4 regions of the Bacillus sp. ISL-46 genome follow, and region 3 is predicted to be linked to each of the others. Evidence: riboswitches for the same ligand, from Rfam matches in the RefSeq annotation. Region 3 holds a riboswitch; each other region holds the start of a gene.

Region 1 (3,995 bases), on a different contig from region 3:
CTGGGGAGTCGTTTGTGTTAGCCATTGAAGCAAAGAAAATACTAAATGATGTTCACCTTGGCGACAGTATTGCGGTCAACGGGGTATGTCTAACGGTGACATCCTTTACGGGAAAGCTGTTCACGGTAGATGTTATGCCCGAAACGGTCAAAGCTTCAAGTTTAAATATGGTAAAGCGAGGTTCCAAAGTAAATCTTGAGCGGGCGATGGCAGCAGGTGGAAGGTTTGGCGGCCATTTTGTCTCAGGACATATCGATGGAACAGGCATAATTAAAAGTAAACAGTCCTTCGAAAATGCGGTCTACTATGAGATTGAAGCGGAGCAGGAATTATTAAAATATGTCATCTTAAGAGGCTCTATCACGGTAGATGGGACAAGTTTGACTGTTTTTGCGGTAACAGAAAATAGTTTTACACTATCGATCATCCCCCATACATTATCGGAAACGATTTTGGGACTAAAAGGGTCAGGGGATATCGTTAATCTAGAATGCGATATGATTGGTAAATACGTTGGACATTTTATCAAAAACCTTTCAAGTGATACAGCGCAAAAGCGTAAGACAGGGATAACGGCACAATTTTTAGCAGACAATGGCTTTAATTAAATGATGGTTGGAAAAGTCTAGTTTTAATTGGTTTGTAATTTTGAAAGGAGAGATGTGGCGTGTTTAATACGATTGACGAAGCTCTTGCTGATTTAAAAGAAGGAAAGGTTGTTATTGCCTGCGATGATGAGAACAGGGAAAATGAAGGGGACTTTATTTCTCTTGCTGAAAAAGCAACGCCTGAGGTTATAAATCTTATGGCCACTCACGGAAGAGGTCTAATCTGTGTTCCCATTGACGAGGCATTAGCTCAAAAGCTCGACTTACATCCAATGGTTTCCAAGAACACGGATCCAAATCGAACAGCTTTTACCGTAAGCATTGACCATAAATTTTCTACCACTGGCATTTCTGCATTTGAACGTTCAGCAACGGTGTTGAGTATGGTTGACCCGGAATCAAAAGCATCTGATTTTTTAAGACCAGGGCATATGTTTCCGCTAATTGCTAAAAAAGGCGGAGTCTTGAGCAGAACGGGGCATACAGAAGCAGCTGTAGACCTTGCAATTTTATGCGGTGCCAAGCCTGCTGGTGTCATTTGTGAAATCATGAATGACGATGGCACGATGGCACGTGTCCCCCAACTGCGTAAAATTGCTGATAAGCTAAACATTAAAATGATAACGATTAAAGATTTAGTAGAATACCGAAACAACAAGGAAAACTTAGTTAAGCGGGAAGTTTAAAACAAATTTAGGAGGCATACTCATGGGTAATATTTTTGAAGGAAATTTAGTTGGCTCAGGATTAAAAGTTGGAATCGTGGTTGGACGTTTTAATGAATTCATTACAAGTAAATTATTAGGCGGTGCACAGGATGCACTTAAAAGACATGGCGTCAGTGAGACAGACGTAGATATTGCCTGGGTACCAGGTGCATTTGAGATTTCATTAATTGCCCAAAAAATGGCTAATAGCAAAAAATATGATGCAGTTATCACGCTCGGCACAGTCATTCGCGGCTCTACTCCACATTTTGACTTTGTTTGTAATGAAGTGGCAAAAGGGGTTTCCGCAATTAATTTAAGTAGTGGCATTCCGGTCATTTTTGGAGTGTTAACCACGGATTCTATTGAACAAGCGATTGAGCGTGCCGGAACAAAAGCAGGTAATAAAGGTTGGGACGCAGCATCGGCAGCTATTGAAATGGCAAATTTATGCAGAACGATTGAACTATAAAATTATTGCAAAAAACATATACAAATCATTCCACCTTTTCTATAATGAATTTAACAAAAAATATTTTTAAAAATTAGGTGCTAAATCTTTACGAAAGATTTTCAGCTTAAAAGGGAAGTTTGGTATAAGCCAACGCGGTCCCGCCACTGTAAATGAGAGCAACCTATATGGTGCCACTGTCGAATTCGATGGGAAGGCATAGGAAGCGATGATCATGAGCCAGGAAACCTGCCTAATTCTTGTGCGCCAATAAACCTACGAGGATAGGAAGGTGTTGAAGGCTAGACTCCTTTTACTTTTCACTAGTAATTGAATCTAATCATACCAACATCTCCATTAACAGTGTGGAGATGTTTTTTTGTTGTTATCCAAGCAATTGTGTTTAGCACAAGAGGAATTATTTTTTGTTACATAAGGTAATTACACAGAAAGCAGGGAGAAAAATGAAAAAATTGTATTCATTGCTGTTAGTAGTATTATTGACAGTAGGAGTTTTAGCAGGATGTGCTGAAAAGAAAGACGAAGTTAACGAAGAAAATAAAACTAGTGTAGAAAAGAAAACAGCGGAAATAACCTATCCAGTTACACTTACTGATGCTGCCAAAACTAAAGTTATCATCGAAAAGAAACCTGAAAAGATCGTTTCACTAATTCCAAGTAATACAGAAATTGCATTTGCATTAGGACTTGACAAAGAAGTGGTGGGAGTGTCTGATTTCGATAATTATCCGGAAGCAGCGACGAAAAAAGAAAAAATCGGCGGACAGGAAATAAACTTAGAAAAAATCATTTCCTTAAAACCAGATTTAGTGCTAGCACATGCATCGTCCGCTCATAATTCTGAAGCAGGGCTTCAGCAGCTTAAAGATGCTGGAATTACCGTTTTGGTTGTTAATGATGCGCAAAATTTTGACCAAGTTTATGATTCCATTGATATGATTGGGAAAGCTACCGGTGAAACAGCGAAAGCCGATGAGATGATTAAAGGGATGAAGGATAAATTGGCCGAAATTAAAGCAAAGGCTGGGGAAATAAAAGAAAAGAAAAAGGTATTAGTTGAAGTTTCACCCGCTCCAGAAATTTATACACCTGGCAAGAATACCTTTATGGATCAAATGCTAAATATAATTAATGCGGAAAACATCGCAAATGATCAAGAAGGCTGGATTAAAATTGATCAAGAGGCGATGATTAAACGCAATCCAGATGTAATCCTGACTACCTATGGATACTATGTCAAAAATCCGGCGGAACAAGTTTTAACTAGAAAGGGCTGGGAAACGGTCAACGCTGTAAAAAATAAGCATGTAGTCGATGTGGATTCTGATCGCGTGACTCGCTCAGGCCCTCGGATCGTTGAAGGAGTAGAAGATCTTGCAAAGGCTGTCTATCCTGAGATTTTTAAATAATAAATATTTAGCCTATATAATAGCTGGAATGTTCCTTGTTCTAGCTTTTTTATTAGGGATTTCAATTGGAACAGTTTCGGTTCCAATCTTAACAATTATTAAGATTATCAGTGCTAAATTATTTGGGGTTATTTCATTGGAGACAATTGACCCTATGTATTCAAGTATTGTCCTTAACATTCGCTTACCTAGAGTGATTTTATCTGGTCTTGTCGGGGCTTCTCTTGCTATTGCAGGGGCAGTCTTCCAAGGTCTGCTAAGAAATCCGTTAGCAGATCCTTATACATTGGGTGTATCCTCCGGGGCGTCAGTTGGAGCGGTGTTGACACTGTTTTTCCATCTATCTATTCCTTTTATTGGTTCCTTCACATTACCATTGCTAAGTATTTTATTTTCCTTTTTAACCATCTTTTTAGTCCTTACTTTCGCCAGTAAAATAGAGCGTTCGATGAGAGTGGAAACGATTATTTTAACAGGGATAATTTTTAGCTCCTTCTTAGGGGCAATTATTTCGCTGATGATTGCGCTTACTGGAGATGAGTTGAGGCAAATTATTGGCTGGCTATTAGGAAGTGTATCGATGAGAGGCTGGGAGTACATAAAGATCATTTTGCCATTTTTTATCATTGGCTCAGGCCTGCTGATTTTTAATGCAAAGGAACTAAACGCCATGTCGTTTGGTGAAGAGCGGGCACAGCATTTAGGGGTCAATGTTCAAAAAAGAAAGCTAATTATTTTAACAGCTGGCTCTATTTTAACAGGAGCGGCAGTTGCGGTGTCAGGTACCATTGGTTTTGTC
Region 2 (3,995 bases), on a different contig from region 3:
AGCGGGTGTGGCCAAGGTTGATGGGTACCCGTTATTTGTCTCGAACGGACTGCCGGGCGAAAAGGCAAAAGTGAAGGTGATTAAGACAGGCAAAGGGTACGGCTTTGGGCGATTGGTCGAGCTTTATGAAAAAAGCCCGTTCCGAGTCGATATTGAGAGCGGTGATATCCATAAATTTGGCGGCTGCCAGCTCGAGCACATCAGCTATGAAGGTCAGCTGAAATATAAAGAAAACCAGGTCCGTCAGGTGCTCACACGGATCGGTAAACTGGAGGATGTTGTTGTTCATCCGATTCTGGGGATGGACCATCCCTTGCATTACCGCAACAAAGCCCAGGTACCTGTTGGAGAGAAGGACGGCAAATTGATTGCTGGCTTCTATAGACCGAGGAGCCATGAAATTGTTGATACGAATGAGAGTGTCATTCAATTGCCTGAAATTAATGAAGCGGTTCAGACGGTAAAGGAAATATGCAGCGAGCTAGGGATTCGTGCGTATCACGAGGAATCTCATAAAGGTGTACTCAGACACATTATGGCTCGTTATGGTCAGCAGACGGGAGAGCTCATGGTAGTAATTATCACGAGGACGGCGGATCTTCCTCAGAAAAATCAGCTGGTTGAGCAAATTGTTGCGCGGCTCCCGAAGGTAAAGTCAATCGTCCATAATGTCAATTCGAAGCGCACAAACGTCATCATGGGGGAAAAAACGACAGTTTGGTGGGGGAATGAAGTCATCTATGACTATATCGGGGATGTGAAATTTGCCATTTCTGCACTGTCCTTTTACCAAGTAAACCCTGTTCAAACAAAGGTGTTATATGATAAGGCGCTTGAATATGCGGACCTTAGCGGTGAAGAAAGCGTCATTGATGCTTACTGTGGAATCGGAACGATTTCTCTATTTTTAGCACAAAAAGCAAGGAAAGTATTCGGCGTAGAAGTTGTTCCAGAGGCAATAGAGGATGCTAAGCGGAATGCAGCGTTAAATGAGATGACGAATACAGAGTTTGCTGCAGGGGAAGCGGAGGTTGTTATACCAAAGTGGTATAAGGAAGGTAATGTCGCCGATGTTTTGGTTGTTGACCCGCCGCGCAAAGGCTGTGACGAGGCCTTGCTGCAGACCATTATTGAGATGAAACCGAAAAAGGTCGTTTATGTATCGTGTAATCCAGCCACCCTAGCAAGAGATTTACGGATATTGGAGGACGGAGGATACAAAACGGTGGAAGTGCAGCCGGTCGATATGTTTCCGATGACCACGCATGTGGAAGCGGTCGCGAAGATTGTATTAAAAAACCTTTAAATCACACTGGATAAAGGGACTAAGATGAATAGTGGGTTAGATGCTGTCTGGGAGAAACCAGCCAATGGCATCTAGCCCTTTTATATAATTAACAAAATTATACAAACTTCGGGGATTGACAGATTTTTTATACATTAATGTGGATTTTAAATATCAAACAGGAATAAGCATATGGACTAGAAATATAACCGTAAAGATCATTGCCATGATTCGGTGGGACTTTTTTCGAAACCCTGATGCTTTTTTGTGGTAAGTACCCAGCAAACAAAGTGACCAAAAGAAATAAAAGGATGTATAACCCAGCAACATCTTGATATGACCATATAATCATGCTGAATACTTTTCAGAAAATTATGTACTTCATATTATTAATATGCTATAGTTAGTGAAAATTACATATCGTGTAAGAATTGGTGCCAAGCTAAGGCTTGGCTTAAAAGGGAAGAACGGTGTAATTCCGTCGCTGTCCCGCAACTGTAAATCGGAGTGAATCACAAATACCACTGTCAAATGATGGGAAGGTGTGAGGAGCAATGATGATAAGCCAGGAGACCTGCCAAATTCTAGTACACACCAGATACCTACGTGGAAATAGGTGGTGACAGTCATTTGTACGACAAACGAGTTATGAGCAGCGATGTTTATGCATATTTTTATAAGCATACCTTTAACTTGATTGTAAAGCCATTTCCATTTTGTGGAGATGGCTTTTTTGTTGTATAGGAGATTATCAAATCATTTATTTTGGATAACGTGAACTAGTTCTCTGAATCCAGCTCCAGCGCCTTTTGTTCTATTTGGGAATATGTAAATTTAAAACAGGAGGAATGTAAAATGAATTTAGTAAGTACTGCTATTGGTTACCCGTACATTGGTGATAATCGGGAGTGGAAACGTTGTGTAGAATCTTTTTGGAAGGGTGCGATATCAGAGGAGCAATTTATTTTCGAGATGAAAACGAATCGCTTGAATAATTTGAAGCGCCAGCAATCATTAGGCTTAGAGTTACTAACAGTTGGGGATTTTACCATTTATGACCGTATGCTTGACCATGCGGCAATGTTCGGATTGATCCCAAATCGTTATAAGTGGACAGGTAGTGAAGTCGATCTAACCACTTATTATGAAATGGCCCGTGGGGCAAGCCATGTTGTGGCTTGTGAGATGACAAAGTGGTTTAACACAAACTATCACTACATTGTACCTGAGTATGAAGGCAAGTCATTACAATTAACCAAAAACTACATTTTAGATTATTTTGAAGAGGCCAAAGAGGAATTAGGTCTTATTACAAAGCCTACAATAATCGGTCCTTTTACTTTTGTTAAATTAACGAAAGGATACGATGCCAAAACCAAAGCATTGTTTATTTTAAAACTCTTACCGTTATATGCTCAAGTATTCCAGCAACTTGTAGAGGCTGGGGCACAGTGGATTCAAGTGGAAGAACCAGCACTAACCCTTTCCCTAACAGCAGATGATGTAAAACTAGTGCAAGAAATTTACAAACAGTTAGCAGAAGAAGTACCGGCTGCACAAATCATGTTGCAAACCTATTTTGAAGGACTATCAGCGTATGAAGAGCTGTCTCAATTACCTGTTGCAGGGATTGGTCTTGATTTCATACATGGTGCCGAAGAGAATATGGCTTCACTTCGAAAACACGGGTTCCCACAAGACAAAGTATTAGGAATTGGTATCGTAAATGGACGTGATATTTGGCGGGCGAATTTGGCTGAAAAAGCAATGAATACAAAAGCTATTTTATCATTAAGCGGGGTAAAAGAAGCTTGGATTCAGTCTTCATGTAGTTTACAGCATGTACCTGTGACGACGAAGGCTGAAACGCGTCTAGATGCGACATTAACAAATGCTTTGTCATTTGCCGATGAGAAAATTGTTGAGTTAGCACATATCACATCCTATTTTCGTGACGAGAACTGGACTGGAAATAAGAGCGTATCACAAAGTATGATAGCGACTGAAGCATTAGAGCAGCATAAGGCGAGGAAAAATGCACGTGTGAAAGAGCTGGTATCACAAGTAAAGCCAGAGCATTTTACCCGTCCATTGACGTTTAACGAACGCCAGCCTTTGCAGAAAGAGGCATTACATTTACCGGATTACCCAACCACAACCATTGGCAGCTTCCCTCAGTCAGATCAAGTAAAACGGACACGTACAGCATGGCGTAAAAAGGAAATTACAGACGCTGAGTATGCAGCGTTTCTAAAAAGTGAAACAGCCCGTTGGATTCAAATTCAAGAAGAAATAGGACTGGATGTTTTAGTGCATGGTGAATTTGAGCGGACGGATATGGTTGAGTACTTTGGAGAAAAGCTAGAAGGTTTTGCCTTTACAGAAAAAGCATGGGTTGTATCCTATGGTTCACGTTGTGTCAAACCACCAATTATTTATGGTGACGTCGAGTGGACAGCCCCAATGACCGTGAAGGAAGTAGAAGCGGCACAGCAATTAACGTCTAAGTATGTGAAAGGGATGTTAACAGGTCCTATCACAATCTTAAATTGGTCTTTTGTCCGCGATGATATTTCACGTGAACAAGTAGCCAACCAACTAGCCTTAGCACTAAGAGAAGAGATTCAAGCTTTAGAAGATGCAGGCATTGCCATTATTCAAGTGGATGAACCGGCATTACGTGAAGGATTGCCATTACGCAAAGAAAAAT
Region 3 (3,995 bases):
CCCCTCTATGACCCCGACAATTTGGTCCGGTGCGATTCCTTCCGCTACGATTTGGCCGGGATGTGCCGTTCTTCCGGCTACCTTTGCCCCTAAAAATAAATCAAACGCTCCCTTACGGTAGACAATGCCAATATCCTCTTTTACGGCTCCATAACAGGCCATGCCGCAGCCATTCACACCTAGTTTCAATTCTTTGGGGAGTTCAATGCCGCCAAGTCTTTCCTGCAGCTCATCGGCATAAGGGATGGAATCCTTCTTTTCTCCGTCACAAAAATCACAGGCTTTTACGGTTAATACGTCACCAACAGGAGCAATCAAAAAGTTGGCCGCCGCTAGTTTTTCAACAATCTCATCAGGCTTTGAGGTTAAAATTTGCAGCTTCATAAAATGGTCTTGTGTGTATTCCATGACACCTTCTTCTCCGACAATTTCGGAAAGAATGACCATTTGAGTCGCGGTAAATTTTTTATTGGCGACTCCAGGGCTGACCGCTACCTCAAAAATAGATTGAAAATCTTGCTTCACCAATAAACCTTGGGATGGTCCATCGTTCTCACCAAGGATCATTTGCAAGGCTTCCTCGGCCAGCTCTCTTGGCGACTCTTTCACTGAGGTTGGGGTGACTAGTTCCTTGTTTACCGGTGTTACATCTTCCATTTGCTCCAGTGCCCATGGTTCGGCTTCCTTTTGCAGTCGCTGATGCGGTTTCAACGGCTGAATTGCCTGATTTAATGTATACTTCCGCTGATAACCGCGCGGAGTGATGATCAAGCCGTCGTAGAAAAATGTGGAAGAGTTGCCAATTAAAACGGTGGTTAACATGCCAATTTCATGTTCGAGCATCTCTTGTAAATTGGTTAAGACGATCTTTTGACTATCACGGTAAGCACTCTTTACCAATCCTACAGGGGTTTCTGGCGAGCGATATTTTAGTAGAATTTTTTGAGCTTCCATGATCTGCCGTGTTCTTCTCCCGCTTTTTGGATTATATAAAGCAATCACAAAATCAGCTTGAGCGGCCGCTTCGATTCGTTTCTCGATTATGCTCCAAGGTGTCAAATGGTCACTTAAGCTGATCGTACAGGCATCATGCATGACCGGCGCGCCTAATAAAGAAGCACAGGAGTTGATGGCAGAAATGCCAGGTACCACCTCCACTTCTACCCCTGAGTCTTTTTTCCAGCCTTTTTCGATTAGCACTTCGTAAACCAGTCCTGCCATTCCATATACACCGGCATCACCGCTTGAAATGACGGCTACCGTGTAACCGAGTTCGGCCTGTTTCACTGCCTCCTGGGCCCGGCTCACTTCTTCTGTCATTCCTGTGCTGATGATTTGCTTTCCAGCTATTAATCCCTTGATTAAATCAACGTAGGTTTTGTAGCCGATGATGATATCACTTTCTTCGATGGCTTCTTTTGCCCGTCCGGTGATATGTTTTTCATCACCGGGGCCAAAACCAATAACTAATAATTTGCCTTTCACACTATTACGCCACCTTCCAAAATTTCAAACTAGAATCCAGATACTATCCGCTGTTAAATCTTTTCTTTAACAGCTTTTTGTACTCCTTCGATGCATTCCGACCCTTCTGGCTGTATGAATCCTTCTTCGGAATATTCATAGATCGCATGCTCCTGAAGGCAATGACCTTCCGCCAGATGACGCCTTACAATCGTAGCTCCCACTTCTGGCGTCACGTTTTTATACCAGGTCCCGTCTGGATAAACGATAGCAACGGGAGCGTCCTTACATCTCCCATTGCATCTCGTTCTTGTTGTATGTACGAGTGAATCTAAGTTTAAATTGGTGATTTCATTCCGAATCGCTTGTGTCGCTTCCTCCCCACCCTTTCTCATACAGCTGCTGCCGTTGCAAATGAAAACATGGTGTTTCGTCCCTTGTAAATTCCAAGTAGTCATGTCACACTCTCCTTTTCGTTTTTTACGTAAAAAAAGCACCCCTATGGACATAGGGGTGCAGAATATATACACACAAAAAAATAGCGGTGTATGATCAGCACTTCTACCTATGTTCCCGTAGGTTGATGGAAGTTATTAGGTAAAGGCAGGTCTCCTGACTTAGGTTCATCATTCCATTGCGTCTTCCCGAATTCCTTCAGTGACATCTGCAATGAACTCCCCATACAGTGGCGGGTACCGTGACGGATTTAAACCGTACTTCCCAATTAAGCACATATTCGTGCACCTATCCTAATCTATTCAATTGTTAAAATGGCTTGTTCCTTCTAAAGCTAAACTATGAGAATTAAAAATGATTTAGAATCATCAAAACGAAAAAAATCCGTTCAACATTAGTTGAACGGATAAAACGTCAGCACAAAGAAAGTTAATAAATAATCCTTTTTGTCCAAACGTTCCATCTTCTCAACCCCCGAAGAAATCGAAACTTAAAAAGCTAAGACAGGTCTCCTGACTTGTGTTTCTTCCTACTTTAGACCCTTCCCGAATCGTCAATAAATAAACGGTCCAGTGGTTTGTCTATTTCGTCCACACTTACAGTTGCGGGGACAGTTCTGGCCTTTCACCAGATTCCCTATTAAGCCCTAAGGCATCTTAACTAATAGTTAACAAATTCATATGTAATTTTAAGAGATAATAATTATACTAGTCTAACAAATAGAATATTTCAAGTGCTTTTTTAATTCCCTTATATTATTTTAGGGGATCGGCATAGCTATCGGATTTGAAAGGCTCGATAAAACGATGGTTTAAAAATTAAAAATTTTTATTCCTTTCTGATTACAAAAGGGTGTCCCTATTTTTAAGGACACCCTAGCTAATTTTTGATTAACAATTATTCCATTAGGCCTCTTATGTTAGGTGAAAAAGTTTTTGTTCATTTCTTTTATTAAAAGGTCCAATTGTTACATCTCCCCACCAAAGGTGGCCACTGTCTGTCTGTCAGGACCAAACTCCTGACCATTCCATTTCAATACAGTTTGTACATATCCCAGACTGTCCGCATTATACCTGCCAGCTATCCTTTGATACGCTTCGAGTTCATATCTATTATCCCTGTTAAAATCAATCGGGTATAAACCAGACAAAGGATTCACCCACCCATTAATAGGAGCCCTTAATATTCCTTGGGGGTTATAGATTTCCGATAAATATTCCTTCCCCTTATAAATAAGGTCAAGAATATACTTTTCTCTAAGACGATAACTGATTACCTTTGCTTTGTATTGATTTTCATATGTCACATCGTACTTATAGGAATCATTGAATGCATCTGAATCAAATATTTGTCTAATTTGACCGTTCATATAAGAAAAAATATACGCATAGACCGTGCCGGCGCTTCCTCCGGTGTCAATAACCACTAAAATACCTTCCCCCTTTTTGCCTGTCAAATCACCTAGAAAAAGTGTGGGGTTGTATCCTGAGTTATTTTTAAAATGGATGTGATCATAGTGATGTGTTCTCCCATTTTGGACAACCAATGTGATATCTTTCCAAAATGGACTATCAGGAGTTTTATATGCCGTAAGATAAACATTATCCTTTATCCCGTCTCCGTCAATATCACCCCTCTTTACTGTTACGATGGCTGGACTATTAGTATCTATCTGTCTTGAATCAGCTGATTGCAGTCCGGCCCGTATTTCAAAAAGTTTGTGCTTTGAAGGATAAGGATTGGGAAAGGACAAAGCCAGATCAATTGTTTGCAGTGCTTCATTTGTTAATCCAGCTCTTGCCTGCGTTTTAGCCAAACAGTACCAATAATAGGGATGATTCGTCTCACGTATTTTTGTGTAATAATGATGGAGCTCTTTATTGAAGTCATTGGTGTCCATTTACAACCCACCTGTCTTATTATTCTCCATATATACTTATGTACGAATTCACAGGAGCATTCCAAGGTCCGTTTTCCATAGGTTATCGTCTCGTAGGTTCCATCTTTTTTCCATAAAAAAAAGCAGGTACCTGAGCTATTACTAGCCATTACCTGCTTTTTCGTGAAGTTCCACT
Region 4 (3,995 bases), on a different contig from region 3:
TTCAGACTCCCAGTAAATCCCTTTAAGAGCTAGTAGGTGGTGCCATCCAAATGTACCAAGACCCACGGCTCTGTACTTTTTATTTGTAAGTTGAGCCTGTCCAACAGAGATTGTATTTAAATCAATCACGTTATCGAGCATTCTTACTTGGATCCTAATTAAACGCTCTAAAACATCTGCAGGGACTGCTTTTGCCAGATTAATAGACGATAAATTACAAACAACGAAATCACCAGGCTTCCGAATTATCACGATATTGCCCTCTTCATTCTGGTATTCGTTTACAATCGTCGTTGCGGACATATTTTGAGCAATTTCTGTACATAAATTACTGCAGTAAATAGAAGTTCGGCCCTTACCCAATACATGCTTATTCGGATTTTGCCTGTTTACTTCATCACGATAGAACATGTATGGTGTTCCTGTTTCTAATTGAGCAACCATGATTCGTGTCATAATATCCATGGCACGGTAGGTTTTACGAGGAAGAAGCGGGTTACCTGCGGCCTCTTCATATTTCTCGGTAAATAATTTAACATCCGTTTCATCATAAAAATCCTCAAGTCCGAGAAGGTTCCCTTTTTCATCCTTCCAGCCCATAAATTGTTTTACTTGATGGGGACAAAATGTATGCCACTGCCCAATACTTCTTCCATCCTCATCTTTCTCTTCTAATTTTTTCATAAATAGGTCTGGTATCGTGACACCCGTGAAAATGTCATGGGCCTTACGGCGTTCATCCCCATTATTGGTTTTCAAATCGAGAAAACCGTTCATGATATCTTTATGAAATAAATCTAGGTAAACCGCAATGGCACCTTGCCGTTGACCTAACTGATCAACACTGACAGCTGTATTATTTAACAATTTAATCCATGGCACAATTCCGGAAGAGTTTCCTTTGAATTTCTTAATATCGGAACCAAGGGCACGAACTTTACCATAATAAATCCCTATACCACCGCCATCCTTGCTTAGCCGAGCAATATCCCAATTATTTAAATAGATGCTATCAAGGGAATCATCTACTGTATCAATAAAGCAGGAGGAAAGCTGACCAAAGCTTTTGCCTGCATTCGCTAAAGTGGGGGTAGCAACCGTCATATATAAATTACTAAGTGCCCAATACGCTTCCTTTACAAGTTGGAAGCGGATGGACTTCTTTTCATCCTTCATAATCGTCATGGCAATAATCATGAACCTCTCCTGCGGGAGTTCATATACATTTCTATTATGATCTTGAGCCAGATAGCGATCCGCCAGTAAAAATAACCCTATGTAATTAAATAATAAATCTTTATCTGGATTTATCTCTTTTGCTAGTTGCTCGATTTCATCTTTGCTATATAAGCTAAGTAAATTATGAGAATATATCCCGGTATCAGTCAATTCTTTTATTAATCTATAAAAATCTCCATATTTTAAAGAACGATTATAGCCTCGATTTTTTGCTGACTTTCTATATAATTCATTCAGATACAAACGGGCAGCGACAAATGTCCAATTTGGTTGGTCTATTGCAATTTGATTCACAGCATATAATAAGGCTTGGTGATTAGCTTCCCCCTCTGTTTCATCCAGTTTACTAATTTGCTCTTTAAGCTCCGTAGTATCTATCTGATATTTTTCTGAAACTTGATTAATAGATTCTAATACGTAATTAAGTTCTGCTTGAATCTCCTTAGTTATCATTACATTTCCCCCTATAATAAAAAAAATCCGCTCAACGGTAATTGAGCGGATGAAACGATACACTACAAAAGGAATAAAAAAATCCAATGCCTCCTGTCGCCACCGTTCATCTTCTCAATCCCCGAAGAAGTTGAAACATCTTAAGAAAGACAGGTCTCCTGACTCATGCTTCTTCCTACTTTGAACCCTTCCCATATAAGTACCTAATAGATTAGACATTTCTTATACAGTGGTTTGCTCATTTCGTCAGCATTTACAGTTGCGGGGGCAGTTCTGGATTTACACCAGATTCCCTATTAAGCCACAATGGCATCGTCTCTTAAGGTTAACACAATATATAGTTTGATTATTATTTATTGAAACAATATATAGTGAATCGATTAATTTAAATAATAGTATAGTCACCAAAATAATTCAAGTCTATTATTAAATAAAAATGAAACCTATCTGGCCTGACACCTTTTTTTAAAACACCAAGGATGTCACTGAACCCTTTGTATTCTATTTTGAATGCCATAAGTGAACGGTTTTGGCTGGGCTTTACTGAAGTTAACTAATGCATCAAGGTCAACGGGTCCGACTTCTTTGTTTTTAGCTTGAGTAAATACAGTAAATCCATCTCCGCCTCCAGAAAGAAAAATATTCGCTGTCACAGAATAGGATTTATTAGGATCCATTTCCGTGCCATCTGGAAGCTTGGTGCTCACTACCCTTTGCCCTGCTGGTTTATTTGGATTCCAAGTATAGCTTAAGCCAGAAATCTGCAGCATGTTCGTTTTTGTTGCCCCCCACTGCTGGTTAAGCAATTCTCGGATTTGCTGTCCCGTCATCGACATTTTGACAAGGTCATTATTAAAGGGCTGTACCGTGTAAATTTCTCCCCAGGTGATATCGCCAGGATCAATATCGGCTCGAATGCCGCCAGGATTCATAAAGGCTAATTCGGTATTCAACGCTTTCCTTTGTGCATCCGCAATGAAATCGCCAAGCACTGACTCACCATTTTCATTTTGCTTGGCCGTCAGACTTTCAGATGAAGAGCCAACAACTTGATTAACTATCGGTTCTATTTTTGCTTCATATCCTTCTATCATTTTCTTTATTTCGGGATCGGGCTCGATTCCTTCTTGAAAGGTAGTTACAATCTCAGCTCTTTTTGAGACAATATCCTTTGTTTTAGGATCTATCTCAAGATCAACATCAGAGAAAGCAGTTCCATAGGAATAGGATTGAACAACTAGTTTATTGTCAATCGTTGCGTTCATATAGGCATGGTTATGGCCGCCGAAGATGATATCCACTTCATCGTCGACCTGGTTTGCGATATCGACAAGCTGCCCTGCTGGATTTTCTCCGTTTGTACCTGAAGTGCCTGGGTTATGGGCTAAAACGACAATCGACTTTACCCCTTGTTTTTTCAACTCCGCTACATTCTGATTAATTGCTTCTACTTCATCCGTGAATTTTAATCCTGCCACACCGCTAGGGACAACAAGCGTTGGAGTCTCAGTAGTTACCACACCGATAAAACCAATGGGCATCCCATTTACTTTGATCACTTGATAAGGAGGCAGAATCGTTTTTCCTGTTTTCTCATTGACTACATTGGCAACAATCCATGGGAAGTTTGAACCTGCAAAATTGCCAGTTTTCGGATGTGTTCCCCCTTTTATGAGGCGCATCAGTTCCGTTAAACCTTCATCAAATTCATGATTACCAACAGTACCGATGTCAAAACTCAGTTTGTTCAAGATCTCGATTGTTGGTTCATCCTGTAAAAGGGCCGAAATTGGAGGGCTGGCCCCAACCATGTCTCCATCTTCAACCAATAGCGTATTTTTATTTTCTGCTTCACGCTGTTTTAAATAGGCTGCTAAATAATCGACCCGACCGGCCGGTTTCCCGTTAACTTTCCGAGTCACATTTAATTGGCCATGCAAGTCATTAATCCCTAATAGTTGGACCTGAATGAAACGATTATTTGCGGCCGGTGGCTTTCCCTTTTTGGGATTGACCGTTTCTGGACGGTTGGATTTATGTCCATGATATTCTTCAGATAACCCTTGATCTTTTCCTATAGTTGGTTTCTGTCTGCTAACCTCTACAACTTGAGGCTTAGTAACAGTTTGAAATTGATTATCCATATCCCTTAGGGCACGAGCTGAAGCACTTTGATATCCCGTTATCGCCACCAGTGCTAGGATCGTTAAGGAAAGAAGCGTTTTTTGAAACAATTTCATACTATTCCTCCTACAATTTTCTAAAAGAACCAAAGGTATTTTTCTCCTTGTAGGTTAGGAATA

The links. A riboswitch is a leader RNA that binds a small molecule or an ion and turns the genes downstream of it on or off. The one in region 3 is predicted to bind cobalamin.
Region 1: it holds a riboswitch for cobalamin, as region 3 does, so the genes downstream of both, J7E67_RS05170 (ABC transporter substrate-binding protein) here and J7E67_RS03355 ((2Fe-2S) ferredoxin domain-containing protein) in region 3, are expected to answer to the same signal.
Region 2: it holds a riboswitch for cobalamin, as region 3 does, so the genes downstream of both, metE (5-methyltetrahydropteroyltriglutamate--homocysteine S-methyltransferase) here and J7E67_RS03355 ((2Fe-2S) ferredoxin domain-containing protein) in region 3, are expected to answer to the same signal.
Region 4: it holds a riboswitch for cobalamin, as region 3 does, so the genes downstream of both, J7E67_RS30255 (ribonucleoside-diphosphate reductase subunit alpha) here and J7E67_RS03355 ((2Fe-2S) ferredoxin domain-containing protein) in region 3, are expected to answer to the same signal.

Annotation. Positions count from the first base shown of each region.
Region 1 covers NZ_JAGGQR010000010.1:181,499-185,493, reverse strand. Annotated here, with positions in the region: gene ribE (riboflavin synthase) at 1-608, shown strand, start outside; partial or broken gene ribB (3,4-dihydroxy-2-butanone-4-phosphate synthase) at 668-1,291, shown strand; gene ribH (6,7-dimethyl-8-ribityllumazine synthase) at 1,317-1,787, shown strand; cobalamin riboswitch at 1,846-2,037, shown strand; gene J7E67_RS05170 (ABC transporter substrate-binding protein) at 2,231-3,196, shown strand; gene J7E67_RS05165 (FecCD family ABC transporter permease) at 3,162-3,995, shown strand, end outside.
Region 2 covers NZ_JAGGQR010000046.1:13,569-17,563, forward strand. Annotated here, with positions in the region: gene rlmD (23S rRNA (uracil(1939)-C(5))-methyltransferase RlmD) at 1-1,306, shown strand, start outside; cobalamin riboswitch at 1,701-1,881, shown strand; gene metE (5-methyltetrahydropteroyltriglutamate--homocysteine S-methyltransferase) at 2,141-3,995, shown strand, end outside.
Region 3 covers NZ_JAGGQR010000009.1:9,439-13,433, reverse strand. Annotated here, with positions in the region: gene cobJ (precorrin-3B C(17)-methyltransferase) at 1-1,485, opposite strand, end outside; gene J7E67_RS03355 ((2Fe-2S) ferredoxin domain-containing protein) at 1,539-1,922, opposite strand; cobalamin riboswitch at 2,050-2,227, opposite strand; cobalamin riboswitch at 2,406-2,594, opposite strand; gene J7E67_RS03350 (VCBS repeat-containing protein) at 2,888-3,820, opposite strand.
Region 4 covers NZ_JAGGQR010000105.1:2,898-6,892, forward strand. Annotated here, with positions in the region: gene J7E67_RS30255 (ribonucleoside-diphosphate reductase subunit alpha) at 1-1,692, opposite strand, end outside; cobalamin riboswitch at 1,824-2,025, opposite strand; gene J7E67_RS30260 (bifunctional metallophosphatase/5'-nucleotidase) at 2,175-3,932, opposite strand.